DNA from 2 places in the Terasakiella sediminum genome. Region 2 is predicted to be linked to the other one. Evidence: riboswitches for the same ligand, from Rfam matches in the RefSeq annotation. Region 2 holds a riboswitch; the other holds the start of a gene.

Region 1 (15,601 bases), on a different contig from region 2:
GAAAAAAAACGTATCTTTGGCTGGGGTGACGATTGAACATTACAAACAGGTTCAATCCATCAACGATCAGGCGGAGTTCTTGCAGACGGTCATCGATGCGGTGCCAACGCCGATTTATTACAAGGGGGCTGACGGGCTGTATGCCGGATGCAACACGGCGATGGCTGATTTTTTTGAACAGCCCAAGGATGAGATCATCGGGCGCAAGATGGAAGATTTCTATCCGCAGGAAAGTCAAAAATTCACCCATGTGGATGCGCAACTGTTAGAAACTGGCGGCAATGCTGTTGTGGAAGATGCCTTTAACCGGTCCGATTGTACCCACCATGTTGTTGCTCATAAAGCCCGTTTCATTGGTCCCGATGGCAAGGCCGGTATTGTCGGTGCGGTGATGGATATTACTGAACGCAAGTTGTCAGAAAATGAACTGCGTCTGGCCCAGACTGTGTTTGATACCACATCCGAAGCCATCGTGGTGACCGACCTGCAAAATCGCATTCAGGCGGTCAATCCGTCCTTTACCCATGTGACGGGTTATAGCGAACAGGAAGTGCTGGGCCGTGACCCCGGGTTCTTGAGCTCAGGGCGTCACGATAAATCATTCTATAACCGCATGTGGAAGCAGCTGCAAAAGACCGGGCGTTGGCAAGGTGAGATCTGGAACCGACGCAAAAATGGCGACCTTTATGCGGAATGGCTGTCGATCTCGGCCGTTTATGATCCGGACAAAAATGTTTCGCAATATGTGGCGGTCTTTAGCGACATCACCAAACGCAAGAAGGCAGAAGAACTGATCCGTCATCAGGCGAATTATGACGCGCTGACCAACCTGCCCAACCGCAACCTGTTTCTGGATCGCCTAAGTCGATCCATGATGCGCGCCAAGCGTCAGGATACGCAGGTCGCGCTGATGTTTCTGGATCTGGACCGCTTTAAATGGGTCAATGACACACTGGGCCACAATACCGGGGATATGCTGTTGCAAGAAGCCGCAGTCAGGATTTCCAAATGTGTACGCGAAACAGATACGGTTTCACGGCTGGGCGGCGATGAATTCACCATTGTTTTGCCGGACTTGAAACATACGATTGATGTGGAAAAGGTTGCACGCAAGGTTTTGGCGGCGTTGGCCGAACCATTTAACATTTCTGGCCATGAAATCTTTGTGTCCGGCAGTGTCGGGATTACGGTTTTCCCTGATGATGGGGCAGAACTTGAATTGCTATTGCGTAATGCCGATACGGCCATGTATCGCGCCAAGGAAGGCGGACGCAATGACTTCCGTTTCTTTACCTCGGAAATGAACGCAGAAGCCCACCAGCAGATGATCCTGGAAGGCGATATGCGCCGGGGGCTGGAACGCGATGAATTTGTCGTGCATTACCAACCCGTTGTAGATGTGAAAACCGGACGTGTTGTGTCCTGCGAAGCTTTGGTGCGTTGGGAACATCCGCGTCGGGGCCTGATTGGACCGGGCTATTTTATTGGGATTGCCGAAGAAACCGGGCTGATCAACATGATCGGGGATTCTGTTTTGCGGCAGGTCTGTGACCAGGTCAACAAATGGCAACATGACCCGGTAATGAAGGATGTGCGTGTGGCGGTCAATCTGTCTACCCGTCAGTTGCAGAATGAAAACCTGTTGCAAGATTTGATGCAGGTGGTGAATGAGGCTGGCGTTTCCCCCCTTTCTCTGACGCTGGAAGTTACCGAAACACTGGTGATGCAGGACCCGGAAGGGGCAGCCAAGCTTTTGGAAGACATCAGGGCTCAGGGGTTCAAGGTGGCACTGGACGATTTCGGCACCGGATATTCTTCGCTGAACTATTTGAAACGGTTCTCGTTTGATGTTTTAAAGATTGATCGCAGCTTCATCATGGATATTGAGAGTGATGAGGGCGATGCCGCCTTGGTTGAAGCCATCATCGTCATGGCCCATAAACTGGGGATCAAGGTGGTGGCCGAAGGGGTGGAAAGCCAGTTGCAGAAAGATTTTGTCACTAGGCAGGCCTGTGATTTCATTCAGGGGTATTTTTATAGCAAACCTGTGGATGAAAAAGGCTTTCACCACTTTTGTAACACGCTGAATGCTTGACCTGTGATCCGGTCGGTTTATAAAGTTTATAACAATAAACACAGGGACCCACAGTTTTTATGCCGACCTTTGATGATGCTTTTCAAAAAAAATTAGACGATCTGTTTAAATGGCGCCGCGATGAACGCCATTTTAAAACTGATGCACTGCCGGATGGGTTGCTGGATCAATTGCTGGAAACTGCAACGCTTGCCCCATCTGTGGGTAATAGCCAGCCCTGGCGATTTGTGAAGGTTGAAAGTGCACAACGCAGAAAAGCCGTGCGTGATAATTTTGAAGCCTGTAATCAGGACGCGCTGAAAGATTATGATGGGGACAAGGCGCAAAGCTATGCTGCGCTTAAACTGTCCGGGATGGATGATGCGCCGGCCCATGTTGCTGTTTTCTGTGCGACAGAAACCAAGGTGGGGCAGGGTCTGGGGCAAAAAACCATGCCGGAAACTCTTAAATATTCCGTCGTTTCCGCCATTCAGACATTGTGGCTGAGTGCGCGGGCGCAAGGGATTGGTTTGGGATGGGTATCAATCATTGAGCCGGAAACGGTGAAAAAAATTCTGGATATTCAGGAAGACAGTTGGGAGTTGATCGCATATCTTTGTATCGGCTACCCGGAAGCAGAACATGACGTGCCGGAACTGGTGCGCACAGGCTGGCAAGAACGATTGCCTTTTTCAAGAACGGTACTGACACGATGAATGAGAAATTTAAAACAAGACGGTTCTGGCAACTGGTGGCGGCCATCTTTTCAATTGTGTGGATTTCCTTTGTGGTGGTGTTTACGCAAGGTCAGGAAGAACACTGGTTGAACAACACGATGTTTTTGCTGCCCATCGCGGTTTGGGCAGGTGTGATCATTGCATTTCGTAACGAGCGTGATCAGTAATAGGTCTTATCGACGGGTTCGTCACGTTCCTGAGCCAGGCTGAAAATCCCCCATCCCATGGCGATACTGCCAAAGGTAAGTGCAAGGCCACTATAAAGCATGATGACCACCAGCCAGCCATCAGACGTGCCTGAAATCAGGGTCCAGAGATTGCTGACATCGAAATACAACAGCAATGTACCAAACACAAAGCCGCCAAACACACCTGAAACCAGATGTTTCAACAGAAAAGTCAGGGTGATTTGTGCTGTCCAATGGAGGTTTTCTAAAGGCTTTTTCATGATGAAGAGATAAGCTTTCCGCCCAGATTTTCAACCATGTCTTTGATGATTTTGCTGCATTCATCAATGCGGGCCTCATCGGTTGATCGCATCACCAGACTGACGCCGAAATTGCCTTCCTTAAAATATGGGTAGCTTCCGATATCGATATCTTCAAATCGGGTTTGGATATCGCTTAAAGGTCCAGCAATAATGCCTTCGCCCAGATTGGTGGTGACGGTCTGGGAAAGAACAGTCGCCCCACCCGTTAAACGGTCTTTCAGGTTATCAAACATGGCGCGCATGATCTTGGGTACACCCGCCAGCACAAAAACATTTTCCACCTGATAACCCGGTGCCTTGCTAATCGGGTTTTCAATCAGGATCGCGCCTTTTGGGGTGCGGGCCATGCGCAGGCGGGCTTCATTTAAATCTTCCGGCTTATAGTGGCTTTTCAGAATGGCAACCGCTTGCGCGTTATGGCCGAAATCCAGACCAAAGGCGCGCGCCACACATTCAGACGTAATGTCATCATGGGTCGGACCGATTCCACCTGTGGTGAAGACATAGTCATAGGTCTTGCGCGCGTAATTTACCGTTTCAACGATGGTGTCGGCCACATCGGGGATGACGCGGGCTTCGCGAACCTGAATGCCAAGTTCATTTAAGGCTGTGCCTAAAAAGGACAGGTTTACATCCTTTGTGCGCCCGGAAAGGACTTCGTTACCGATGATAAGGATGCAGGCCGTAACGGATTTTGTCATATTTATTCTTGGGACATTTTTTCATGCATGCCTTTATAGGCGGTCATGAATTTACCAATGGTATGTTCAATGTTATCGCGTGTATTGCGCGATGTATCTTCACCGGTCTCACGGGCTTGCTGGCGTGCAAAGATCACACGGTCAATCAGGGCGAGAATCCCATCCACAACCCCTTGCAGCGGTTTGGGCAAGTTGGCTTTTTCACCTTCCAGCACTTGGGAGGCTTTGGTGAAGTCAGCTTCATACTTGATCAGGTGTAGTACCAGAATGGCTTCGAAGAAATGTTCCAGGCAATTTTGCAGCACACGCGGTTCTGCTTTGGCTTTCAGCAGTTTCACGATCTGATTGGCATAAGTGATCGGGCGGCGACCCATTTCAGGAACGGACAGCGGCAGGCGGCCTTCATCCAGTTTCTGGCCCATACAGGCACCTTGCACTTCATCCAGACCAATAGCATTTTTGGTGTAAAGCAGGTTCAGGATCAGCATTTCAAAGAAGTTCTGATCATTGTTTTTGAAGCTTTGCTCCAACGCACGGGCCACAGCACCCTTGGCGTTAGGACCTTGGGATGCCTGTTCTGCGATCTGGATAATCCGTTCGACTTCCCCTTTAAAGAGGTTTTCACGCATGTTGGACAGATAAGACAGAATGGAGAAATTGAACGTTTTCGGGAAGAAAAGCTCATCTCTGGCTTCGGCTTCCTTGAAGATGTCCATGACCTTTTCCCAGGTCTCTTTCTTTTTCGGTCCGGCCTTCTTCGGGGCAGGGGCAGCCTTTTTCTCTTTTCCTAACAGTTTGGAGAACAAGCCGCCTTTCTTTTCCTGCTTGCCACCTTTTTTCTTCGGGCCATCGCCTTGGGCGGCGCGTTTGGCTGCTTCGGTCTGTGACGATCCCCAACCAGAGAAACCAGACTCAACAACTTCTAACAAAGGACGTTGTTTATCGCGCAGGACGGAGCGGATTTTTTCTTCATCCGCTTCCGGGTCGGTTTCGTTATAAACCCGGCGCGTCAAAATTTCACGGCTGTCCATGATCAGGGCCTTGATGGCATCCTCGATCAGAACGCTAAATTCGATGGAATACAGGAACAGCGGCGCAATCCCGATATCATTGATGGAATGACGGCCATAAAGGTGCGTGCTTCGCAAAACATCCAGTTTGGAATCAAAGTGGCGCACAACAGATTGAATACAGATTTTTTCTGCCAGCTCGTACGGGAATTCCGGTTCTTTCGGCTTTTTCTTTTTCTTTCTTTTTTTGCCGTCTGGGCCGACTTCATATTCATCATCGTCGCTGCCGCTATCTGAAGCGCCACCGTTTTTGGCGTCGGCTGTTTTTTTCTTGGCTTCGGCGGCTTCGCGTTTTTTCTGTTCTTTTAGTTCTTTGGACCGTTTGGGCAGGTTCTCCAACCCGGTCATAATTTCTTCGGCACGCTGGCGCACCAGACGGGTGAACTGGCCGTCGCGAAATTCCTTACATTGTTCCATGATGGTCAGAACAAAGCGGATCTGCGTCAGGTACGTGCCTTTTTGCAAGGCATCCGGGTCACCTTCGGCAAGAACCTTGAGCACACGCTGGGCCGCACCATCGACCTGAGTCATCATTGCCGCTTTGCCTTCTTCAGGTTTAAGCGAAGATAATTCTGTCATGGCGGTCGTTAATTCGACCTTTTCAAAATCGGCTGGTTTTGCTTCTGACACGATAGGACCGTACTCGGGTTATTTGTTACCATTTTGTTGGCAAATGTACGAACAAATGATTGAAAATGCAATGGTCTGCACGCACACCTATGTCAACAGATGTAAATTATATCAGAAAGGTTAACAAATTCGATACAGAGGAATACTTAGGTTGGCTGCATAAACCGTTCAAGTTTATACCTTAAACCGCATGTTTGCATTTGGGTTCTGACCTGATTAGGTGGCCGTCTTCCAACGTCAGATAGCGTTTGGTGATTTTGCGACGAAAATGTGCATCATGGGAGATCAGGATCAGGGCCTGTGGCAGATCGTTTAGAATCTCGATCAGTCGTTCTTGCGTTCCTTCATCCAAGGCATTGGTGGGTTCGTCCAGCAACAGAACTTCCGGTTCCATAGCAAGCACGCACGCGAGGCTCACCAGACGTTTTTCGCCACCTGACAGATTGTGGGTAGCACGGTCGCGCAGGTGGCCCAAGCGCATGTTGTGCAGGGTATCTTCCACAATTTGCAGAACTTCTTCTTGCGCCTTGCCAAGGTTCAACAGACCAAAAGCCAGGTCTTCGGCCACTGTGGGGCAGAACAGCTGATCGTCCGGGTCCTGAAACACCAGGCCGATACGACGGCGCACGTCTTTGAAATCAGCCTCTTTGGATCGTTTTTCCCCAAAGGCAATGACTTCACCCTGTGTCGGCTGATTGAGCCCGACCATGATATGAAACAGCGTGCTTTTACCTGCGCCATTGGGACCGTTAATGGCGATGCGTTCGCCTGCTTCCAGTGTGAAATCAACGCCGTTTAGGGTTGGTGGATGGGCGGGATAGGCGAAATGAATGTCTTTGAGTTCAATAAGCTTATCCATAGTAAAATTCCACACACAGAAGGAAAATGAGAAAACAAAAAGCGCACAGGCTAAACACACGGTCGCGGCGCTGAAAGTGAAAGTCTGAGAGAAGATAAAACTTCCCCTGAAAACCCCGGCATTTCATTGCAGCCAGAATGCGTTCGGACCTTTCCAGGCTGCGCACCAGCATCATGCCCAGAAGATACCCGATGGAACGATAAGTGTGTAAATTATTTCCCGGCTTGAAACAGCGCGCGCGCATGGCATTGCGCAGGCGGAAATATTCAACCTTCAACACATCGATATATCGAACGCTGAACAGCATCAGATGCACCAGATTTTCCGGGACATGCAGACGGTTCAGCGCGTGGCCCAGGCTGATGGCATCAATGGTGCCGACCAAGGCAAGCAGGGTCATGACAACCGCATTGGCAATCAGTGCGATTTCAAGGGCCTTAAAGACACCTTCATGGGTGGCATCTAGTGGACCGATGGAAAACCAGACTTCCCCCGGTGTGGTGAAGGGCAGCATCAGTAACAGAAAGATGATAAAGCCATCCATGGTGATGACTTTCTTTATGGTGCTGCCTGCGGGAAGACCGGAAAAAGTCAGCAGGAAAATCGCCGTGCCCATGGCGAGACCAAGGGCGATGAAACTATCCATGCTGATGACACAACAGGCAAACAAAAAGGCCGCAACAACACGGGCACGCGGGTCCAGTCGGGCGATCCAGGTATTCAGATCAGCCTGACCACGTCCACGCATGGTGTTTGATACGTTGGGGCCATATTGGCTCATGTGTTGTTCTTTTCTTTGCGTCGCGCCATGATGTAAAAAACAATCCCGGTCAGGCCGAGGATATAACCGATTCCGCCCAGAATGGATTGAAGGTCGTTCTTTTCTTTGTAAGAGGCAATTTCTTTTCGAAGCGGCTGCACTTCTTTGCGCACTGCCTTGGCAACGATTTGTGCAATGTCAGAAGATGCCGCTGTTTGGACAGTAGCTGCTGGTGTGGAAGTTGGGGCAGTACCGCCAGCTTTTGCCAGACCTTCCGGCAGTTCATCTACACCCATGACAAATTGTGCCACATGGCCTGCGCCCAGATTGGCGACAAATTTATGTGGAATGGCTTTGCTCGGGGTGAAACGGAAGAGACCGTCATCGGTGACGGCAGTTTCGCCGATCTTTTGATCATTCAGGTCATAAATTTCAACAATGGTGCCGTTTTTCGCCATATCGCCATTGGAAAATCCGACTTCGCCTTCGATATCCTGTCCATCTGTCCAGCCGGATGCCACCACCTTATGGGCAAAGGCCTGTGGGATCAGTAAAAGGGAGAGAAGAAGGCTGAGAATTGTGATGTGACGCATGGTTTATGTTCCTTGCACGGCAGAGAAATTGCGCAGCAGTTCAGGTTTCACCCTATGGATCAGCGCAATGGCACTGGCGCACAGGAACCCTTCGATCACCATAACAGGCAGATGGGCAATGACAACCAGTTTGGCCGCCGGGATAAAAGCTTCACCCGTAATCGCCAAAGCAAGGGTCACTAACAGAGCCGTGCTAAAGATGGAACCTGCCCCGGCAATAGCCCCCCAAATCATGGCGACTTTCTTGATTTCGCTTTGAATGCCCGCACGACAGAGGTAATGCATGGCAACAGCGGGAAGCGCGATGGCGACCGTATTGACACCCAAAACGGTGACGCCGCCATAGCCAAAGAAGATGGCTTGCAGCAGTAATCCGACAAATAGGGCTGGAAAGGCCATCCATCCTAACAGAAGTCCGGCCAATCCATTCATAATCAGATGCACACTGCTGGGCCCGATCGGGACGTGAATGAGAGATGCCACAAAGAAAGTGGCGGCCAGCATTCCGGCTGCGGGGATTTTTTCCATATCCATCTTGCGAAGGCCCCAGCCGATGCCAGCCGCTGCGATAACACCGCCGGCAATGACAACATCGTTTGAGAGGGCACCGTCTACAACGTGCATGATTACATCCTACCCTTATTTCAGATCAAAGGCTTGAATCCACAGGACAGCGTCCTGTGACAGTTCTTTGCCTTTAAATTCTGTGTCCGGCCCGGAACCCAAGGCCGCAAAGCCCCAGTAACCCGCTTTAGGAATGCCAAATGTGAACTGGCCGTTCGCATCCGACACAACAGCAATTGCCCCACCTGGTACGGCCGAAGACGCATCAGAGGATGGTTTGTTTGCTTTCATATCAGGTTCAGCAACCATATGTTCGATTTCAATTTCTACACCCGCAGCAGGCTTGCCGTTTTTCAGAACAACGCCTGTAAATGTGGAACCAACAACAGCACCATAAGGCTTGTTCAGCGGCAGGATTTCTGTTTTCAGACCAACAGGTTCTGCCCAGTCAGATGGTGTTTCACCTTTGTTGATAAACACTTTGGTGATTTGCTGGATGTAGATGTCTTCACTTTCTTCATAGTAAGGCGCAGGGACTGTCACCAGTGCATAGTCGCCGTTACGTTTCAGTTTTACAGTGCCGTCATAGGCTTTGGCCGAATTGGATGTGCCGTTGAACGTGATGGGTTTTAAGGTATCCATCAGGTCTGTCTTTTTACCTTTAAAGACAGAATAAAACTCTTCTGGCTTGCCCATGTCCATGGCGTGGCCATTTTCCATTGGGTGCCAGAAAATCAGTTTCAGTGGAACAGTACCAGCTTTGGCCTGGTTGCTGTCAGGAGTGTAAATCAGTTGGAAGTGTGCCTGTGCTGCAGGTGATAGGAGAAGTGCAGCAGCAGCGAAAAGAGAAAAAAGCGATATACGCATTTTTATAGATCCCCTCGATCAAGTTTAAAAATGTCTAAACCGAGCGGAGTGATGGTTTGATGGTGTGTGTATGGTGAATTTAACCATGAGCCACCCCGCTCAATCTTCTTGGTATGGCAGGTATCCTGGCTCTGCGCTTTTTCGCCCCGTCAGCCTTCCCGGTTTTACCAGTGGCATGTTGACGGCACATTTGCGCTTACAGTTGCGGGGGCAGCCATGGTCTTGATCCCTGATGGGTACGTCTCACCATGTTCCCTTTTAATCCCCTAGACTCTTGCCCTTGGGGAACCATGAGGCTCTTTTAGAATGGGAGGGGCGGACGAGTCAATGGTTGTGTTGGCGAACAACTTTTGTGTTTGGCCTTTATTTTCAGATATATTCAGACTATCTTTTTGATAGAAAACGAAAATAAAACCAACAGAGGCACATCGAATGCTGAATAGATTAATTATATTTGCCTTTGTTATCGGGCTTTTTGCAACGCCATCCCATGCGGCGTCCAAAAAATACATTATTGATACGTCCCATACTTCCATTGAGTTTTATATCAACCATATGGGCTTTTCGAATTTTCAGGGGGAATTCCAAAAATTCAAAGGTGTGATTGTGTTTGATGAAGAAAAACCGACAGAAGGCTCCGTTGATATCACCATTTATCCTCACAGTATCGATACCGACGTGGAGGAACTTGATAATCATCTGGAATCAGCTGCCGTGTTTGATGCCGCACAATTTCCCGTCATTACCTTTAAAAGTAAATTCATTAAAGTGGTTGGCGAAAATAAGGGCCATATCTGGGGGGCTTTGACCATGCATGGGGTGACCAAGGATATCATGTTGGAAACCACCTTGAACAAAGCAGCGCTCCATCCCTTAAAGAAAGTACCGACCGTTGGCTTTTCAGCCACAGGGAAAATCAATCGATCAGATTTTGGAATGACCCGGTATATCCCGCTGGTTTCTGACGAAGTCACTATCCGGATTGAAACCGAAGCGATGGCTGAATAATCTGCTTAATTATGGCAGTAATGTGTTTATTGTCTGCATTTTGGAAACAATCTCTTTCACTCTCAGCTCTTTCTGTTTGAATGCGCACGGTCTATCTTAAGGCCATGAATTACTTACTTTTTTACAGGATGACACTTATGAAAAAGACACTTCTCGCAGTTGCTCTTGCTTTTGGTTTTACAACGGCTGCGCAAGCCGAACCGGTTAAATATACGTTTGATAAATCACATACGTCGATTGAGTTTTATATCAATCACCTGGGCTTTTCCAATTTTCAGGGGGAATTTCAGGATTTTGATGGCACCTTGATCTTTGACGAAGCCAAGCCGGAAAACAGCTCCGTTGATGTGACTATTGATGTAAACAGTGTAGATACCGATGTTGATAAGCTGGATGCGCACCTGAAAGCTGCTGACTTCTTCAATGTTGCGAAACACCCGTCCATGACCTTTAAAAGCAAATCCATCGCTGTAACAGGTGAAAAGACAGGTAAGATCACTGGTGATTTCACGCTGTTGGGTGTGACCAAGGAAGTGACCCTGGATGTGACGTTGAATAAATCAGCCAATCACCCGATGATGAAAGTGCCAGCTGTTGGTTTTTCAGCCACAGGCATGATTAAACGGTCTGACTTTGGCATGACAACCTATGTGCCAGCGGTGGGTGATGAAGTGACCATCCGCATTGAAACGGAAGCACAGGTCAAATAAGACCTGCGTGTGAGGAGAAACGCCATGTCGATGCGCAACACATATCATTCTTTTGGCACAATCGCCAAAGGCTTCCACTGGATCATGGTCCTTGGCTTTATCGCCCTTTATGTGATCGGTTTTTATATGACAGGTCTGCCTTTGGGACCGGAAATGTTTGAACAGATCGCCATTCATAAATCCATCGGGATCCTTGTTTTGGGATTGGCTGTTTTGCGACTGATCTGGCGTTTCATCAACCCGACACCGGACCTGCCCAAAGACATGCCTGTTCATGAACGTCTGGGCGCGCATTTTTCCCATATTGCGCTTTATGCGGTCATGTTGATTATGCCGATTTCCGGCTGGGCCATGAGCTCGGCAGCGAATTTCCCGGTCAGTGTCTTTGGCTGGTTTACTCTGCCTGCCCTGATCGAGCCTTCCAAAGCGGCGCTTGAAAATCTGAAAACATTTCATGGCATCATGGCCTGGGCTATCTTGGGATTGATCGCCCTGCATGTGGCCGCTGCCCTGAAACATCATTTCATCAACAAAGATGACGTGCTAACCCGTATGTTGCCTTTCCATAAAGGAGACCAGTAATGCTGCGCCTTGTTACAGCTTTGATGGTTTTGATCAGCAGTCCTGCCCTTGCGACAGACTGGGCCGTGAATAACGACAACAGCAAGCTTGGGTTCTTTGCCACACAGGCAGGCGCGGAATTTGAAGGGGGCTTCAAATCCTTCAATTCCCAAATCAAGTTTGACCCGGATGCTTTGGCCGACAGTAAGGTCAAAATCACCATCGCAATCAAAAGTGTCGATACCCAAAGTGCGGACCGCGATGCCAATATCGTCAATCCGGACTGGTTCAACACGGCTGCCCACCCGGAAGCTTTCTTTGAGACCAAACTGATTGAAAAGAAAGGAGAAGGGGAATATGTCGCGATTTCTGATTTGACCATGCGTGGTGTGACAAAAGAAGTCAGCCTGCCCTTTAGTTTGAAAATTGATGGCACGACAGCTCATGCCAAAGGGGAAGTGACGGTTTCCAGAACTGCCTTTGGGATTGGTCAGGGCCAGTGGGCAGCCAGTACGGTTGTTGGGGATGACGTGCGTATTTTCTTTGACTTGAAGGCCGATGCCCAATAGGTTCACCGCCACTTTTTATTAATGTGGGAATTTATCATGGCCTCCAAGAAGCTCAGCAAATATATCGGTGATGCAGGTGTTGCCAAGTTTCTGGAACAATATAAAAGCCAGACACCTTTTTATGTTGTGCGCATGCGGGTGTGTGGCGCGCTGGCCAGTCCGAACAAAGATTTGCTGCCGGTCATGGTTGTTGCCAGTTTCTGGGAGGAAGATAAATTCCCAAGGTTCGTCACCAAAGATGAGGCCGAAACCTTCTTTTCCACCTTTATGGGCCTGTGGCGCCGCATGGAAAAGATGGCGGGCGCTGGTCAAAAAGTCCTGAGCGCACGCGGCAAAATCAGCACGATTGAAGACGCCAAGGAACTGTTGATGACGCGCGTGGAAGAAATTGATGCGGGCTTTATCGAAGGCTTCTGGGGTGGCCAGGATGACATGAAAATGCCCTCTGCCACGGCTGCTTTAATCGATGGTTTAAGTGATGAGGCCGAATCGTATAACGCGCTTTATCAGGATATCTCTGAATGGTCGGACTATAGCGACAACATGCGCGATGCTTTAATCGAAGAAATTGATGAGCGTGATACGGTGGTGGAAGATGCGATGAAGGCATTGCTTTTATTGAAAGAAAAGTCTCAAGAGACTCAACATTAATATACGAAAGTATAGTAAATCACTTTCGTGATACTCCATTAGTATTGAAATATTTGTGTAACATGCCATATAATTGTGGGTGCAGAGTGCGACCAGAATAGTCAGCACGCCTTCCAATATATGAGTTGTCTGACAATGCTAACGCCTACACAAATACATGCGACCTATGGGCATGCGTCTTTGGATAAATCCAAAAGACCCGGGCTGGTGCGCGCCATGGTTATTTGCGCTTCGGCAAAATTCCGGACCGAAGTGGTCTCTGCCCTGCAAAGTGTTTATGAAGTAGATTTCTATTCATCGACCGATGCGGCCCTTCTTGCCTTGCGTAGAGGGGTGACACCTGGGGTGATTGTGCTGGATTATCAGTTGATGGTTCGTCATTCTCGCGAATTTATAAAAGTGAAGCTACAGGAAGAACGGCTGCAGGATGTACCGATGTTGCTGACAGGTACGGTGGAAGAAGACGAATTCAAAAAGACCGTGCGTATGGCGTGTCGGGTGAATTACCTGCAACGCCCATTCCTGAAATCCCAATTGCGTGATGCGGCAGGCAAGCTGGTCGATGGCCCTATTGAAGACCGCTGGAAACGTTTGCCGGAACGTCAGAAACAGGCCTTGCAAAATTCTGCCAGTAATTTCCGCGCCATTGAAACCAAGGTCAAAAAAGGCCATCCGCTGAACATGTGCGACAATAAGGAAAGTTGTGCACCTTTGATGGATGAAGTGCTGGATGGCAATGCTGCGACCCTGATTGAAAATGTCAAAGATCACAACAATCACACCTATGTTCATTCCGTAAAAGTGGCGACCCTGATGTCCTTGCTGGGGCAAGCCATTGGCATTAAGGGGGATGAGCTTCTGACCATCACAACAGGCGGTATGTTGATGGATGTGGGTAAGGTTGCTACCCGTCAGGACCTTCTGAATACGCCTGAAAATCTGGATAAAACCCAGATGAAAGAGCTGAAAAAACATGTGCTCTATTCACACAATATTCTGGAAGAAACAGAAAATGTGGGCGAAGGCATTAAAGTGATTGCTGAACAGCATCACGAAAAATTGGATGGATCTGGCTATCCCCGTGGCCTGAAGGGCAAGGAATTGAACGAGTTGGCACGGCTTTCCACCATTGCAGATATATTCTGTGGCTTAACTGACAAGCGCCCCTACAAGCCTGCCTTCAGTTTTGAACAATCCATCAAGGTGTTGGAAAAAATGGAAGGGCAGATCGATCCCTTCCTTCTTGCATTGTTCAAACAGGTCGTGCAGCTGGCCTTTGATAAACCAGCTGCCACTGTTCATTAAGGCTTAAGCCGTCTTCAAATTCGTCAGGAATGTTTCCACCTGTGACTTCAGCGCATCTGCCTGCGCTGATACATCATGGACGGCTTCCAAAACGTTGCTTGCAGCTTCATTGGTCTGGGTCGCGGCCCCTTCCACGGTCTTGATGTTCCCTGAAATCACACCGGAATTTTGCGCCACATCATCTACATTGGCAGAAATATCCTGCGTTGCGATGGATTGCTGTTCCACCGTATCGCGCACGGTGCCCGCCTGTTGTCCGACATTTGAAATGGTTTCACAGACATCTTTGATGGCACTGACCGACTGATCGGTGGTTTCCTGCATGCTCGCGATATGTTCGGTAATTTCTTGCGTGGCGCGTGCGGTTTGATTGGCAAGGTTTTTCACTTCACCTGCCACAACCGCAAAGCCTTTGCCAGCCTCGCCAGCACGGGCGGCTTCGATGGTGGCGTTTAGCGCCAGCAGGTTGGTTTGGGCGGCAATATCTTCAATCATATTGACTACTTCGCCGATGCGCGCAGAAGCTTCGGACATCCAATTGACGGTGCGCGACGCATTTTCGCCCTTTTCAATGGCATCATTGATGGCGGCCACAGAAGAGGTTGCATTCTCGCTGATTTGCGCAAATGAGCTTGAAAGCTGTCCGGTGGCAGAGGCCACATGCTGCACGTTGGTTTGGGTTTGTTCAGACGCTGTACCAACCGATTGAGCTTGTTCTAGTGTAGTTCGCGCTGTGGATTGCATGGATTGGGCACTGTCCTGCATGCGTGATGTTGCAGAGGCTGTGTTTTCCAGTACGTCGCGAATGGTTTTATCGAAATTGTGGCTCAGTTCTTCAATCCGTTTGGCGCGTTCAGCCCGACGTTTCTGATCTGCATTTTGGGCCGCTTCCAGACGCAGGCGTTCTTCGCTGTTTTCTTTAAAGACCTGCAGGGCTTTTGCCATTTCGCCGATTTCATCACCGCGATCCAGGTCCGGAATATCGACATTTTCCTGACCTTCTGCCAGCAAGGTCATAGCGTTGGTCATGTTGCGCACCGGGGTAACAATGGTTTTAACCGACAGGATCACCAGGACAACGCTCAATCCGACCCCCACAAAAGCCAGAAGGTATGATGTATTGGTCAAATCCCAGACGGCTTCAACCGCATCTTTACCTCCCTGTTCCATCTCCATACGTTTCTGGACCACCAGTCCTGTTTTTTCATCGCTCAGTTGTTTAAGGATGGTGCTGGCCAGTGGGATCACTTCATTGACCAGAAGGCTGCGCGACTGGTTCCAGTTCTCCCCACTGCGAAGCGTCACCAGTTCGGAAAATAATGGCGTAACCGCTGCGGCTGAGTCGGAAAACTCTTTCAGGAACTTGGCCTGATTTGCACTCAGGGCAGCTTTATTTGCTTCCAGCTTTTTCAGCTGCCCTGTGGCCCAGCCCCAAACGGCAGTATATTGATC
Region 2 (15,601 bases):
TGGGCGTTACCGCGCCCGTAATATTTAAAGACGCAACAAATTCAGCATCATCCTGTGATAGTCGAACGCTAAATGGGACTGATTTATTTGGCAAATTTCAACTCCATATACTTTCGAATAAACTCTATAGCATTAGCATCGTAATTAAAACGTGAAATTATATTGGTACAGCTTTTAAGGGTTGTCAATGACAATTGTAAACATTTGTATACAAATCAACAAAAGTGTAATTATTTCTTAATCTTGCTGGAGGGGTGTTTGGTTCTTAAATGTCAGAAAAGGCAATATTCCAAGGATGACAGCCATGGCGAAATATAAAGACCGGGTCCTGGAAAATGTTGATGGCCCCTATTATGTGGATAAAACCTGTGTCAATTGCGGGGTCAGTCGCCATTTCGCGCCGGATCATTTTGGCGATACGGGAGACTTCGCCTTCGTCAAAAAGCAGCCCACAAGTTGGGTGCAAGAACAAGATGTTCAACGCGCCTTACTCGCCTGTCCAACTGCCTCCATTGGCATGCAGGGAAAACGATCACTGATTGAAGCGAAAAACTCCCTGCCGTTGGAATTGGCACCGGATGTTTTTATCAACGGTTTTAACCATCGTGACTCCTTTGGGGCACATAGCTATATCGTACGTTCAGATGCAGGAAACTGGCTGATCGATTCACCGCGCTTTACCATCCATCTTGTTGACAAATTCAAAGAGATGGGCGGGATTAAGTATATTTTTCTGACTCACCGTGATGACGTCAGCGATGCCCATCTCTATGCCAAAGAATTCGGGGCCAAGCGCATCATTCATGAATGGGATGCAGAAGCTGCGCCGGATGCAGAGATGATTGTGAAAGGGGATGATTCCGTCACACTAGACAGTGCGGAGCTTCATCTGACACCCGGCCATACCCGTGGCCATATGGTGATGGTCTGGGCGGGGAAATATCTGTTCAGCGGGGATCATTACGCCTGGATCATGCGCGATCGTCGTTTTGGTTCGTTCCGGTCGGCCTGCTGGTATTCCTGGGAGGAACAAATAGCATCGGTCGAGAAGATGAAGACGTTCAGCGACATCGAATGGGTCTTTCCCGACCATGGCCGCTGGGGGCCTGTTGCTAAGGGAGCCTTCCCTGAAATAATCCGCCAATCTGTGGCGCGGATGAAAGAACAGGCAGATTAAATGAATTTAGGGTCAGTCGAATGGCATTAGGTTTGAAACCTGCATTGTGACAGGGTAAAAAGACGCGCCTTCAAAGAATCAATGGTTAGGAATGAGGATATCGCAATGGCTGATAACGAATGGGATGACTATGCGCAAGACTGGGATGGAAATCCGCAGACAGGCCTCTATGCCGCCAAAGCTTTTGAAGAACTGCAGAAAATTTCGCCCATAAAAGGTCTTCGCATTTTTGATTTTGGCTGTGGAACCGGACTGTTGAGCGAGAAAATGTCGCCAATGGCAAATGAGATCGTTGCTTTGGATGGCTCCGCTAAAATGATAGATATTCTGAACAACAAGGCACTCTCCAATGTCAAAACTATAGCAGATTTTCTAAGTGCTGATCTCCTGAAGGCACAAAGTGACTTACAGAATAGCTTCGATCTGGTTGTCGCCTCCTCTGTCTGTGCCTTTGTGCCGGATTATCCCGCGACCTTGAAACTGCTGAAATCCCTGCTCGTTGAAGGGGGCACATTTGTGCAATGGGACTGGCTGGTCTCAGAAGGCGAAATGGGTTTTGCCGCTGAAGAATTGCGATCTGAACTGCAGAGCGCATCCTTCTCAAATATTGAAATCACAGTTCCTTTTCAGATTGAAGGCAGGCAGGTGGTCATGGCTTCTGCGGTGCATTTGTAAGGTCCATAATCATTCTTTTTCGTCACAGCCAATTAACTTTCCTTTTCGCAATCGGTGGCGATGAAAAATCGAGTAGTGTACAACTGCATGGTTCTGAGCGAAATCTGAAAGAGTTGATGCAATAAGGGCTCTATGATACCTATCGCTCATTCCTAACATGAGATTTCTCCCATGCTTAACTACGACATGCCGCTTTACCGTCCGCCGTCTGAAGGCAATAATCTGATTATTCAGGCGACGCTTGGGTGCAGTTTTAATCAGTGTTCTTTCTGTTCCATGTATAAGACGAAGGACTATGTGGCGCGCCCGCTGGAGGATGTGTTTGCTGATATTGATCAGGCCGCGCGTGTTTGGCCGGAAGCGCATCGGATTTTTCTGGCCGATGGTGATGCCTTGACCTTGCCGATGGATAGCTTGCGTGCCATTCTGGATAAGCTGCATGATACGTTCCCGAACCTCAACCGGGTATCAGCCTATGCCACACCGGGCAATATTTTGAAGAAAAAGCCGGAAGAACTGAAGGAACTCGCAGAGCGCAAGATGCCGCTGTTTTATGTGGGCATTGAATCCGGTGCGCCTGTAATGTTGAAAAAGATCACCAAGGGGGCATCACAAAAAGGTATTGCGGAAAGTCTGATCAAGGCGCGCGAATGTGGGTTGAAAATCTCTGCCACGGTGATCCTTGGGCTTGGCGGGCAGAAATATTGGGAAGATCATATTGATGGCACTGTGGAATTATTGTCCATGGCACCTGTGACCTATCTTTCCACGCTGCAGCTCTATCTGGAAGAAATCGCTTATGATGAGTTCATGACCAAATTTGGCGAACCGTTTGAACCGCAGGAAGATATGGCGATCCTGGCAGAACTGGAACGTCTTCTTACGAACATCAAACCACCCGCACCCGTAATTTTCCGCTCCAATCATGCCTCAAACGCGCTGGCGTTGGCAGGAAATTTGCCGAAGGATCAGGATCGATTGGTCAGGCAGGTGCAAGGGGCTATGGCCGGGGTGCATGCAATCCGGCCAAGTTTTATGCGCCAACTTTAGCCGACCTCTTGGTTCTTCAATTCTGTTATAGAAGATTACCAAACAATCGGCATGACACCGATAATCGGTTCATGGGCATGGAATAGACCAACCCATAAGACAATCGCGACAAGCCAGCGAAGAATGCCAATATGTGGCAAACCTGTCTCTGTTTGATCGACCAGAGCCTGCCATTGTTCTCGTCCCATTTTTTTCTGGCGTTTCTGGTTCAATGAAAAGGGGCCATAGAGACTAAGCGCGCCCATCAATCCGAAAAACACAACAGATGCCAGATCTCCGTTTGGCAGAATATGTGCGAATGACCATAGCGCAAAAGCAACAAAGGCCGGATGTTTGGTCAGGGATACAATGCCCGGATTTTTAGGGTCAAATCCTTTTGCCCCTTTTCCCAATGAAAAAGGATTTGGTTGGGAAAAGGTGCAGACCAAAAGCAAGCAGACAAAAAACATCACGCCGATAACCACATGACGCATCCAGTCTTCAATCATCCATAACTCAATATAGGGCGCATCCAGATAGGTCATGATCAGCCAGACAAACATGACGAGTGAGATCACCCCATAGACCGACATAAAAATGCGTTCCCCCATTTTTGATACCAATGCGTGGCGCAGGGGCTGATAGGATGGGATGATATGGGCTGCCAGGAAAACAGCGGTTGCAAAAAGAAGATCAGACATAATCTTTGCAATATACCTATGAGAAAGTTACTGTGGAGATAACTTATAGAACAAGGGGACCGATATGGCCAATAATGCCGAACTTGCAGCCAAACTTTTACGTGCTGCTTCCAATTTTTTCCGCGCAGTCGGCGAACAAAACCCCGATCTCAAAGAACAAATGACCACCAATGCCGAGGCCTGCGATTTAATTGCAGATCGTGTCGAGGTTGATCCGCTGGGCGAACCTGCGGAAGGTGAGACACCGACGCCGGATCAGTTGAATTAGGCCTAAACCTCCGTCACAAATTTTTTCACATTGTTACGCTGAACTGGTTAAGGGGATGATTGGGCTAAATTAACATTTGACGGTTGTAATTTCCCCTGTCTATAGTCCCACCCACATAGCCAACAGGTGCCGTGACCGATCTGGGTCAGGGATAATCGGGAAAGCGGTGAGAGACCGCTACGTGCCCAACGCTGTAAAGGGGACTGTTTTGATGTTATGACCACTGAACGTCGGTTTGGGAAGGTTTTCAAAACGGGAAGATCCAAAGTCAGAAGACCGGCCTGTCGGAATTTTAGGAACGACATGGATACTCGTTACCTGCATGCCATTGAAGGGGAATATCAAATGGATGCACATGTTTTGCCGACTCAAAAAGAAATCGATTTTTGTGATGACCACCGCACCGGGGTCTATCGCGCCATCTTTGAACGCCGTGATGTGCGTGGACAGTTCTTGCCGGACGAAATCCCGGATGAGGTGATCAGCCGTATTTTGATGGCGGCACATCACGCCCCATCCGTGGGCTTTATGCAGCCCTGGGATTTCATGATGATCAAATCAGGAGATGTGAAACAGAAAGTTCATGGCCTGTTCAAAAAAGCCCATGATGAAGCGGCTGAAATGTTTGATGAAGAACGCCGTGAAACCTATCGCAATCTCAAGCTGGAAGGCATTCTGGAAAGCCCGCTCAATATCGTGATCACCTGTGATCGGGATCGTTCCGGCCCTGTCGTTGTGGGCAGAACGCATCAGAAGACCATGGACCTTTATTCCAGTGTCTGTGCCGTCCAAAACCTGTGGCTGGCTGCCCGTGCCGAAGGGTTAGGTGTGGGCTGGGTCAGCATTATGGATGAACCTGCCTTGAAAGAAGTTTTGGGCATCCCCAAACGTATCACGGTGATTGGCTATTTGTGTGTCGGGTATGTGTCGCACTTTTACCAGAAGCCGGAACTGGAAATGGCCAAATGGCGCGAACGTCTGCCGATGGACAAGATCATGCATTTTGACCAGTGGGGGAATGCGGAGGAAAATGATCTGACGGAACAGGTCAGGAAAGATCAGGCTGTTGCCCAGGAAGGACGTTTTCTGGAAGACGTGGTTTAGAAACAAAAAGGGCGGCTCTGGATAAAACCGGAGCCGCCTTTTTATTTCATCATTATTATCGTAATCCAACCGTCACTCCTGCGCAGGCAGGAGTCTTGTCCATCATGAGATTCCTGCCTGCGCAGGAATGACGGCTGAGTAGATAGGAATGACGGGTGTTTCTTAACGCATCAGGTGTCGTTCAACGAAGCGTTCGACCGCTTCATCGTTGAGACCCTGTTTTTTCAGGTCTTTGCGGATGTTGTTGATGTCCACGTTTGGATAGGTGTGGCAGTCTTCAATTTCGTTGGTTTTGGCATCGATGATGCGGAAGTCATATGCGCGTTCTTCGCTGCGATAGACGTCATATTTCAATACCTGATCAACTTCGTTATCTGGCAGATACGTCAGGATGGTGGGTTGCAGGTCGTAAAGGTCTTCAGGCTTCAGGTAATCAGCAGAACAGATGATGACCTCGTCACCTTTTTGGCACGTTCGTGCAGCGGCGCCATTGAGGATACAGCATTTGGAACCAGGTTCGCCAAAGATAACGTAAGTGGAGATACGCGCACCGCTTTGTTTGTTCCAGATATCGACAAATTCCATCGGATAGATGCCTGCGAGTTCGCATTGTTCTGGGTCTAGGGTGATCGAACCGTGGTAGTTCAGGTCTGCACCGGTAACGCGGATGCCATGCAATTTGGCGCGCACAACTTTCATCATGGTTTTTATCTCTTAATGGTCGTGTCGAATGTTCGGACGTAAATCAGTTGATGGGGTTATAGCGTTTTTTCGCTTTTGAGCCAGCATATTTTATACATTCTTTACCAGTGACGCGCTAAAAATATGCAGTTTTATGATTTTTAGGGAAATATGATGGCCTTGCTGCGCTCCATTGCGACTGTCGGTGGCTTTACGATGCTGAGCCGAATTCTGGGCTTTGTGCGTGATATTCTGGTCGCAGCCATTCTGGGGGCTGGCCCGGTGGCGGATGCGTTTTTCATCGCGTTCAAATTTCCCAATGTGTTTCGCCGTCTCTTTGCCGAAGGGGCCTTTAACGCAGCCTTTGTGCCCTTATTTGCGGGCAAGATGGAAGAAGATGGGGCCTCGGTTGCCAAAGAATTTGCCGAAAAAGCTTTTGCCTTCCTGTTCTGGATTTTGCTGATCCTGCTCCTCATCATGGAACTGACCATGCCGATTATGATGACGTTGTTTGCGCCCGGCTTTATGGAAGATCCGGCGAAATTTGATCTGGCGGTTCATCTGACGCGTATCACTTTTCCGTACCTGCTGTTTATCTCGCTTGTCTCTTTAATGGCAGGGGTGCTGAACTCGCTGAATAAATTCGCAGCGGCTGCGGCGACCCCGGTCTTGTTAAATATCTGTCTGATCGGGGCCATCCTTGGGCTGACACCCCATATGGAAACACCGGGTCATGCCCTGGCCTGGGGCGTGTTTGCGGCAGGCGTGGTGCAGTTTGTCTGGTTGTTCTGGAATTGTATGAAGAACAATATGACCCTGAAATTGCGCCTGTTCAGCTGGGGTGAAGACGTCAAGGTGATGGTTAAACGGATCATTCCGGGGGCCATTGGGGCGGGTATTTATCAGGTCAACATGCTGGTCGATATGATCATCGCGACTTTGCTGCCGACCGGGTCGATCTCGTTTCTGTTCTATGCCGATCGGATCAACCAGTTGCCACTGGGCGTGGTCGGGGTGGCAGTCGGCACGGCCTTGTTGCCGATGTTGTCCAGGCAGCTGCGCGCTGGCGATGATGCGGCTGCCATGAACAGTCTGAATAGAGCGTTGGAGTTTTCCCTGTTTCTGACTTTACCCGCAGCAGTTGCCTATATGGTGATTGCGGACCCGATTGTCAGCATCCTGTTTGAACGCAATGAATTTACGGCCACAGATAGTCAGGCGACAGCGGCAGCCTTGTTTGTCTATGCGTTCGGCCTGCCAGCTTATGTGCTGAACAAAGCCCTGACACCAGGTTTCTTTGCCCGAGGTGATACCAAGACACCGATGATTATTGCGGCCATTTGTATGGTGGTGAATATTGTCTTTAACTTGATCCTGATGGGCCCGTTCCTGCATGTGGGTCTGGCGATGGCGACCGTGATTTCTGCCTGGACGAATACGGTGTTGCTGGCCGTTGTGTTGAAGAAACGCGGCTATATGACCCTTGATCGTCGTCTGAAATCCAAGGTCTGGCGGATCCTGCTTTGTTGTGTTGTGATGGGGGGCGTTCTGTTTGGTCTTCAGATGAACATGACAGACTTTATTTCTGGTTCGCAGTTGGAGAGAATCCTGTCCCTGATCACGCTGGTGATGGTTGGAATAATCACCTATTTCGTGTGTGGGCATGTCACAGGTGCACAACGGTTATCCGAGATTAAAAAGCTGATGAAACGCGGATAGAACAGGCGTTTTGGCACCAAAGGACTAAGTCATAATGATGGGGTCTTTTGTTATTTTTTTGTTACAAATAGATGAACTTCCTATGTCCTTATCTATCTTGAATTGACATTGATATTGCGGCGCGTCATCTACTACGTAAGTCCACGTAGGACGCAAAAATAATCATTTAGGTGAATAGAATATGGCTGCCGATCGTTTGTCGATTTCCCATCGCATTTATATGGGATTTGGATTTTTAATTTGTGCGTTGTTGGGTCTGGGGGCATTTGCCACCGTCCAGTTTGATGAAATGGCGGGCTCGACCGAGATCATTGGCGAGAAAATTACCCTTGTGGGTAAGGCCAATGATTATGCGCTCAGCCTGCAGGAATTGTCGGATGCTATCCTGCTTTATGCGCAGTCCACAAAGGCAGAAGATCGCAAGACTGTCGATAAACAGTTGAAAAAAACCAAGGCGGTTGAACTGGCCTTTGTTCAAACCCTGAATGAAAAAGGTCTCGCCAGTAAGGCCAAAGAGGTTGAAGTCTCAGAAGCGGCTTATCTTGAAACGCTGGACCCCCTGTTGCTGCGTATCGAAAATATTGGCGCGTCGGCAGATATGATCCTGATGGGGGCGAACCAGTTGGTGTTGTCTTCCCCGGAATTGGCGGTCAAGCTGAATAAAATTGCGGTTGAAAAGCCGGATTATGAAGGGCTGTCCGCACTTGCCAGCCAGATCATTGTGGCTTCCAATAAAGCTTTGCTGGAAACCATGACCTACGCCATCAAGCCAAGCGAAGAGACACTGGCAAATGCGCGAAGTGCGACTTCGGCTGTGGATGATGTGTTGGCTGAGACCAAAGAAGGTATGAAGGGCCTGTCACGTCGGGACCGTAAAGCGTTGAAATTCCTGGGCCGTGACAATGATTTGCTGAAACAGGGCTATGTACAGTTTCAGGGGTCAAATCTGGGTCTGATCCAGTCGTTTGACGCTTTCCGCGTTGCCATTGAAAACACCATGAAACTGGCATCTGATATCCGGACCACAGCGATTGAAGAACAGAATTCAACCACTCAGATGGTGTCGCAAGCCTCTGAATCCACCATCACCAGCTATATCATCACCATGGGCGTGGTGGCTGTGATCGCTGTTCTGCTGGGGGCGGTGACGTCACGCAGTATCCTGGGGCCGCTTAAGCGTGTGACAGGGGACATGAAACGTCTGGGCGATGGCGATACTGATATCGAAGTGATTGATCGCGAACGCCGCGATGAAGTTGGCACCATGGCACAGGCGGTCGTGATCTTCCGCCAAAACGCCATGGATGTGGAACGTCTGACCCAGCAGCGTCTGGAAGACCAGAAACGTGAGGAAGAAAAACGCAGTGCTTCTTTGATGGCGATGGCCGATACCATTGAATCTGAAACAGGCGTTGTCCTGGAAAAAGTGGCGGTCCACACCAAAGAACTGGGGGATGCGGTTGGCACTATGGCAAGTTCATCCCAGCAAGTTTCGGATCGCGCCGATGATGTGGCCGATCAGGCGAAATCTTCGTTGGAACTGGCTGAACGTGTTGCAACGGCGGCGCAAAATCTTGCAGGCTCCATCGACATGGTGTCTGAACGGGTGGAACGTCAGCGCAATATCGCCAATACGGCCATGACCCAAGCGGGTAAATCATCCAAATCCGTTGAAAGTCTGAGTGTGGCAGCAGACAGTATCGGCAGTGTGGTTGCGATGATTAATGATATTGCCGCCCAGACTAACATGCTGGCGCTGAATGCAACGATTGAAGCTGAACGTGCTGGTGCCAGCGGGAAAGGCTTTGGCGTGGTTGCTAATGAAGTGAAGCAATTGGCCAAACAAACTTCTAAAGCCACGGCTGAAATTTCCCGCCAAATCGCCGATGTGCGCAATGTGGCACGACAGTGCACAGCCTCCATCGAAGAAGTGAATACGATCATTTCTGATATGGCGAATATTTCCGCTGATGTGTCCAGAAGTGTGGCTGAACAATCGCAGGAAACTCGTCAGATCACAGCCAATATTCAGGATTCCTTTGAAGTTTCAGAACGTCTGAACAAAAATATCACCGAAGCTTCCCATGAAATGCAGGGTGTGCGCAGTCTAAGTGATCAATTAGGACAAGTGTCCCACCGTGTGTCGTCCATGGTGGAAAGCCTGCAGATGTCTTTGAATACGGCTGTGCGTTCAGCCTCCAACACCATGACGCAGCAGGAAGAAAAGTACATTCTGGCCCATCAGAATGTGAAAGTAACCCTGAGCGGTGAAAAAGGCACCTTTACGTCTGATCTGCTGGATATTTCCAACAATGGTTTTGCGCTATATCCACCGGTGGATGTGCGTGTGGGTGATGAATTCTCTGCCCGTATTGATGGGTTTGCCGATGAATATCAGGTGGAAATTCTCAGCAAGCGTGGTCTGGAATCACCCAAAACCCGCATTCGTTTTGTTGCGGACATGGAAGAACGTGCCGAGGTCGTCCAGTATGTTATCAAACTGTGGGCGGAAAGCCTGCGTGATGAACTGTTGGGTGATCATGAAGTGGTTAATCTTTCAGATTACCGTCACGCGGCAGAGTAATGCTTGACCCATTGAGGGTGGCATTGCATAAGTTGTCCCACATTTAATTGGGTGCGTCTCCACAGCGCACCTTCGGGACATCTATTTGAAGCGGGACACATCCAATGGATCGCATTTTTTCTGGCGTACAGCCATCTGGTAATCTGACTTTGGGCAACTATCTTGGGGCAATTCGCAACTGGGTAAAACTGCAGGACGACTATGAAAGCATTTTCTGTGTCGTTGACATGCACGCCATTACCGTCTGGCAAGATCCCGAAGCGCTTCGCCGCGCCACCCGTGAAGTGGCTGCTGGCATGCTGGCCTCTGGCGTTGACCCGAAAAAGAACATTATTTTTAACCAGTCTGCGGTTTCCGGTCATGCGGAACTGGGCTGGGTGATGAACTGCGTGGCCCGTCTGGGTTGGTTGAACCGCATGACCCAGTTCAAGGAAAAAGCAGGCAAGCATAAAGAGAACGCATCCTGCGGCCTTTACGTTTATCCAAACCTGATGGCGGCGGACATCCTGCTTTATAAGGCAACCCACGTTCCTGTTGGGGATGATCAGAAACAGCACCTGGAACTGGCGCGTGATATTGCGCAGAAATTCAACAATGATTTCGGCAAGGAAGTTTTCCCACAGCCGGAACCGATGATTTTCGGGACAGCCACACGTGTGATGTCTTTGCGTGACGGGTCCAAGAAAATGTCTAAATCTGATCCATCGGAAAAGTCACGCATTGGCATGACGGATGATGCGGACACAATCGCTTTGAAACTTCGCAAAGCCAAAACTGATCCGCATCCAATTCCGGCGTCAGTGGAAGAATTTGAAGACCGTCTGGAAGCCAAAAATCTGATGAACATTTATGCAGCGCTCAATGATCAGAAGCTGGAAGATGTTTGCAACGAGTATGGTGGTCAGAGCTTTGCCGATTTTAAAAAGGCGCTGACGGATCTGGCAGTTGCCAAACTATCCCCGATTTCACAAGAAATGCAGCGTTATATGGATGATCCGGCTCAAGTGGATGCGATCCTGCGCGATGGGGCAGAACGGGCAAATACGATTGCACAACCTGTTCTGGATGAAGTGAAAGACGTGGTGGGTTTCTTGCGCCCTTAAGATCCATCTGGAAAAAAACAAAAGGCAGAGAAAGGACTTTCACTTTCTCTGCCTTTTTTTATTTAGCTTCCAAAGATCAGGCTGCGGCCAAAGACCATAAACAGGATCAGGAAGATCAGGCCAAACACATAAAACGGTAAATTGCCGTCACTTAACAGTTTGGCAAGCCAGTCGCGTGGATTAAGCAGCATAACAAACCCCCATGTTGCGTTGCTTCCTGACTATATATTAGCATTTTATGTATAAGTCGAGCAAATCCTCTTTAGCGTTCTTGACGTCATGCATACCATTCAGAAAGACGGGTAGGTTGGACTATTGTAATAAGAGAGAAGCCAGGTCGCTTTCTCATTGCCAGCGGCTTCAGCTGGTGTGGCTTCTTTCAGTTCGGTGAATAGAATCGGAAATGTGGCTGCAATCAAAATCAGATTGTTTGCATGGATCAATGAACACGACGGTTTCATAGTTGAAAAGCGCCTCGGATTCACTTGCCTAGAAGCTGGGCAGAACGTTCCATCATCAGGACAAAAGCCTGGCGGACATCCGGATTTTTCAATGCATCGAAGTGTTTGAGAAGATTGATGGATTCTTTGTTCAAAAGAGGCTCGTAAGAGGTCTTTGGATCCTCGCTTTCCTGTAGTCCATTCTTGTTAAAAAAGAAAGCAACATTGACCTGGAATATCTCTGTGAGTTGAAAGAGTATACCAGCGGGGATCGATTTTGCACCGGATTCAAATTGTCCGATCTTTATGCGTGAGACACCGAGCATTTCGCCCAGTCTGATTTGACTGTACCCTTCCAGTTCTCTTTTAAGCCGCAAGCGTTGACCAACAAACTGATCGATGGGATCAACAATTTTCGACTGACGTTGCATGCTTAGCGGGTCCCCATATTTATAACACCAATAACGTGCGCCTGTTTTTCATTCACAAATTGATGCTATAACACGGAGGGGGCGAAAGCCAAACAAACTATTTCCTTTTGGAGGTGTATTGATCAATTTTACTATCTATTAGTGTTTTCTTGATGTGGGTGTATTGTTTTTTAGGCATCGTTTTCAGGACCGTCTTCGTCGTGGGGGTGGTTGGTCATACTGTTGGCGAGCGCACGCATGAACTGTCCCACGCGCTGCCGCAGTTCAGTATCGGGGATACGATGGAAGTCATGAACCAGTGAAATGGATTCACGGGATGACAAAGGGTCGTCATTAAAAGGTTCGGTTGCGGATTCAGTGAGCCCGAATGGGTCAGCGTTGGACGCTTCATACAAATCTTCTGGCATGTCTTGGAAGAAATATTCTACGAGAGTGCCTAGTTGGCGTGCGATCTTGTAGAGATTGCTCGCTCCAATACGGTTGGTGCCGTTTTCATATTTTTGGATCTGCTGGAAGGTCACGCCAATCGCATCGCCCAGTTTTGTCTGTGAGATACGTAAGCCGACGCGGCGCGCCCGTACACGCGAACCCACATATTTGTCAATGGGGTCGGGTGATGTTCTGGGTGGTCTTCTGCTCATTTGAAAATCTCATCGCGTAATTTAGACATAAATATATGTTTTACTCGCAAACATAGGTGTATGGGCAAGTGATAGCACATATTATCGTTGTAATGCATTACATTTTTCGTTCATTTTCAAATAGATAATGATAAGTTGAATGAAGTTTTAAGATGCGCGATGCAACAAGTGATTGTATTTGCAGCAAGAATTCAGGTGCGCCCGCTATAGTCGAAAAAAAGCCAAAAAATTAGGTTTGGATTTTGAACAGATAAAAAGAGTGATTTTCAACTAGAAAATGCGTACACTACAAATGAAAGTATTATAATTTTTTTGTTACTGGATAAGGCAATGCTCGAAATCGGACAACGTTTCAGCGAAATACGCAAAAATTTAGGTTTGACGCAAAAAGAATTTTCACACCAATTAGGTGTATCAATTGGTTCAGTCCAAGGTTATGAGCGTGATCAAATCCCGAAGGGGGATGTTTTAAAAACTTTATCCGATTGGGGCTATGATCTGAATTGGTTTTTCACCGGTTTGGGCAAAATGAAACTGACTGATGAAACAAGAACGGCCAGCCTTCAACGTGATGTTGCATGGAACGTGGCGTACTATTTATGCAAACGCACAGGCGCTGCGCGCGATGCAGAGAAATTCGCCGATACTTTTATGGAAATCCACGACTGGATCGCTGAAAATCAGAGCAAATCTGAAAAAGAACGTGCGCCGGAAGATATGACAGCGAAAATTATCGACTTTGCCATGTTGCGCCTGAACGCCGGCTAAATAAGCGACCACCCCAATAAAGGGTGGTCGCAGTTTAGAATTTAGGCAGTACGTTGTAATTGTTGATGACTGAAGTCAATTAGCTTGCTTGGCTCAAAGTGGACCATCCCATATTCCGGGATATCGACATTGTTGATGCGCCGATTCCGTGCGATCATTTTTTTGAAGCCAAGCCGTTCATACCAACGCCAAATTTTATTTTTTTGGAATGCCCAGCAACAAATGGGGGACAAATCACGCTCGACTAGGTACTTTGATAGCGTGTATGCGGCAAGATAACTCACACCAAAGGTGCGTGCCTCGGGCAACACATAGAGTGCGTGGATTTCACCGCGTGCTCCGATGAGCGTGTCATCCTGATTTGGTTTGCACATACAAAAGCCGATGGTTTTGTTCTCCTGTTCGAATACAAAAAGACCTTCATCTGCGTCCATTTTGTTTTCATTGAACCAGTTTTGCCATTGTCTTGCTCTGAAGTTCTTGTCCCGTTTGTTCAGGACTTCATCGGGCATGAAATTATAGGCATCACGCCAACAAACCTCATGAATATGTGCGATGGTGTTAATGTCCTGTGGGCAAGCAGCACGTATGGTAAGCATTTTTATTCTCCTTTTCGTGTTAAAGTAAGGATAAAAATGTACGAAAAATTTTGTTCTTTTGCTGTTCGCAATCTATGATAAAGTGTTAAAACGTGTTATGCATAGGGATGCTTAAAACTAAAGAGTGTGAAATGATTAATCATGACATCCAAAAAGCCTTATCTGAGTTGGACGCTGGCTCCAAGGCTACCCGACATAATCGCTATTTGATGGGCGCCCTGTTTGGATTCGCCCTTGTCGTCTCTGGACTCGGTGTTGGGTTTACGTATAAGCAATCCGGTCCCGACGTCAGCACTGAGCATCTATCCCGTCTTATTGTTATTGCATCCAGAACCAGTAAAAATGATCCTGTGCGTCTGCTGGGGGATGTGGAACGTTACATGGGAAAGCGGGTTCATACCCTGTCAGGGGAGGAACGTATGGCCGCCTTAGGTTTCCTGATCAAGCATATTGAGCTGAATCATAATAAGCAGGAATTGATCACCTATTAAACTTTGGTGCCCACATGTGCAACTGGTCTGGATAATTGTACGGCCCGGCAGCTTATTTGTATCTGGAATAGAGCAGGACAAGACCGAAGTCTGCAATTTTCACCCAGATGGTATCTGTATCTAATCCATTGATTTTGTAGGGAAATTGCACGTTAGCGGTGTTGTTGCGCATCAATGTCTTTATATCATGACGGTGCTGGCTCTGCCCCGGGAAGGTCACGAGGTTTTCTCCACTCGTTTTATAAATGGAGACCATGCATTTCTTACAGATTTTGTCGCGCTTGAGAAGTTGATCCGGGATCATAATCCCCGCCACAACGCCTCTGATTTCGCCTTGCAGTGAGAAAATGGGTTTTGAAATGGGTAGGCTTGCGAAGTTGACAAACTGATTCTTAAGCGGGGGAGAGATCAAAAGCTCGCGCGCGTCAAGACCGAAAGCTTCTTTAATATAGTTACGCGATTTCAAGTTTGTATTCAGGGTCGGATATCTGAAACTGTCATTGCGCAAAATTCCCTGTGTATCGGTCACGATAATGGCGCGCAGTCCCGGAACCCGACTGATATAGCGGTTCAGGGTTTCATGAATGATCAACTCGTCAATTTCATTGATCTTTTGTTTGGCGAAAATGTCGATGACGCCATGTAAGGTAATGTCGGTTGCACGGATCAGACTTTCTGCATGGATTGCCTGATAGATTGCAGACAGCTTGATATTGTCGCGTGCCAAAACGGGCGACGTGATAATCAGGCTGCCTATCAGGACGAGCAGAAATTGAAAACAGTACCGAGACATCTGTATGCTTACTGTTCTGTCATGAACGTGCTGACAATTATGCTGAGTGGAAATTTCTCAGAATGGATCACCCAAGAATGAAGTGTTTGACCATTGGTTTGGGCTTCGTGAAATCCATTTTTTTTGGAGTCCAAAAAGGCATTAAGCGACTCGACTTTATAAGACGCCGTAGAAGGATAGGTGATCAGCGGCGTGTTATCATTGCGAAAGACGCCTGAAAAACACTGGTTACACAACATATCCTGCTTAATCAGAATTTCCGGTGTCAGGATGCCTGCAATCACACCGTAGGCCTTGTTATTGCGATCAAGAATCGGCTGAGAGATTGGTACAAACGGCACGCCGGAGCTGCGGCCAACAACAGGCTTGCTGATATAAAGCTTTTGTTCTGTTGAAT

Evidence for each region. Region 2 has a riboswitch for cobalamin ahead of bluB (5,6-dimethylbenzimidazole synthase). Riboswitches for the same ligand answer to the same signal wherever they lie in the genome.
Region 1: linked by a shared signal. The riboswitch ahead of RYZ26_RS08100 (DUF4198 domain-containing protein) and the one ahead of bluB (5,6-dimethylbenzimidazole synthase) in region 2 are both predicted to bind cobalamin.

Annotation. Positions count from the first base shown of each region.
Region 1 covers NZ_JAWLVJ010000008.1:81,951-97,551, forward strand. The annotation lists gene RYZ26_RS08050 (EAL domain-containing protein) at 1-2,095, shown strand, start outside; gene bluB (5,6-dimethylbenzimidazole synthase) at 2,155-2,790, shown strand; gene RYZ26_RS08060 (hypothetical protein) at 2,787-2,978, shown strand; gene RYZ26_RS08065 (hypothetical protein) at 2,972-3,259, opposite strand; gene RYZ26_RS08070 (competence/damage-inducible protein A) at 3,256-4,002, opposite strand; gene RYZ26_RS08075 (hypothetical protein) at 4,005-5,702, opposite strand; gene RYZ26_RS08080 (energy-coupling factor ABC transporter ATP-binding protein) at 5,884-6,561, opposite strand; gene cbiQ (cobalt ECF transporter T component CbiQ) at 6,554-7,342, opposite strand; gene RYZ26_RS08090 (cobalt ABC transporter permease) at 7,339-7,914, opposite strand; gene cbiM (cobalt transporter CbiM) at 7,918-8,538, opposite strand; gene RYZ26_RS08100 (DUF4198 domain-containing protein) at 8,554-9,345, opposite strand; cobalamin riboswitch at 9,444-9,650, opposite strand; gene RYZ26_RS08105 (YceI family protein) at 9,778-10,353, shown strand; gene RYZ26_RS08110 (YceI family protein) at 10,491-11,063, shown strand; gene RYZ26_RS08115 (cytochrome b) at 11,088-11,645, shown strand; gene RYZ26_RS08120 (YceI family protein) at 11,645-12,193, shown strand; gene RYZ26_RS08125 (hypothetical protein) at 12,230-12,844, shown strand; gene RYZ26_RS08130 (HD-GYP domain-containing protein) at 12,980-14,149, shown strand; gene RYZ26_RS08135 (HAMP domain-containing methyl-accepting chemotaxis protein) at 14,153-15,601, opposite strand, start outside.
Region 2 covers NZ_JAWLVJ010000015.1:23,264-38,864, reverse strand. The annotation lists gene RYZ26_RS12775 (hypothetical protein) at 1-94, opposite strand, end outside; gene RYZ26_RS12770 (MBL fold metallo-hydrolase) at 305-1,177, shown strand; gene RYZ26_RS12765 (class I SAM-dependent DNA methyltransferase) at 1,283-1,852, shown strand; gene RYZ26_RS12760 (radical SAM protein) at 2,024-2,902, shown strand; gene RYZ26_RS12755 (NnrU family protein) at 2,938-3,582, opposite strand; gene RYZ26_RS12750 (hypothetical protein) at 3,647-3,850, shown strand; cobalamin riboswitch at 3,958-4,149, shown strand; gene bluB (5,6-dimethylbenzimidazole synthase) at 4,154-4,954, shown strand; gene RYZ26_RS12740 (aspartate 1-decarboxylase) at 5,117-5,656, opposite strand; gene murJ (murein biosynthesis integral membrane protein MurJ) at 5,810-7,354, shown strand; gene RYZ26_RS12730 (methyl-accepting chemotaxis protein) at 7,536-9,938, shown strand; gene trpS (tryptophan--tRNA ligase) at 10,043-11,041, shown strand; gene RYZ26_RS12720 (hypothetical protein) at 11,104-11,232, opposite strand; gene RYZ26_RS12715 (hypothetical protein) at 11,332-11,502, opposite strand; gene RYZ26_RS12710 (helix-turn-helix domain-containing protein) at 11,523-11,912, opposite strand; gene RYZ26_RS12705 (helix-turn-helix domain-containing protein) at 12,083-12,553, opposite strand; gene RYZ26_RS12700 (helix-turn-helix domain-containing protein) at 12,884-13,321, shown strand; gene RYZ26_RS12695 (GNAT family N-acetyltransferase) at 13,363-13,920, opposite strand; gene RYZ26_RS12690 (hypothetical protein) at 14,052-14,411, shown strand; gene RYZ26_RS12685 (PDC sensor domain-containing protein) at 14,464-15,204, opposite strand; gene RYZ26_RS12680 (PDC sensor domain-containing protein) at 15,213-15,601, opposite strand, start outside.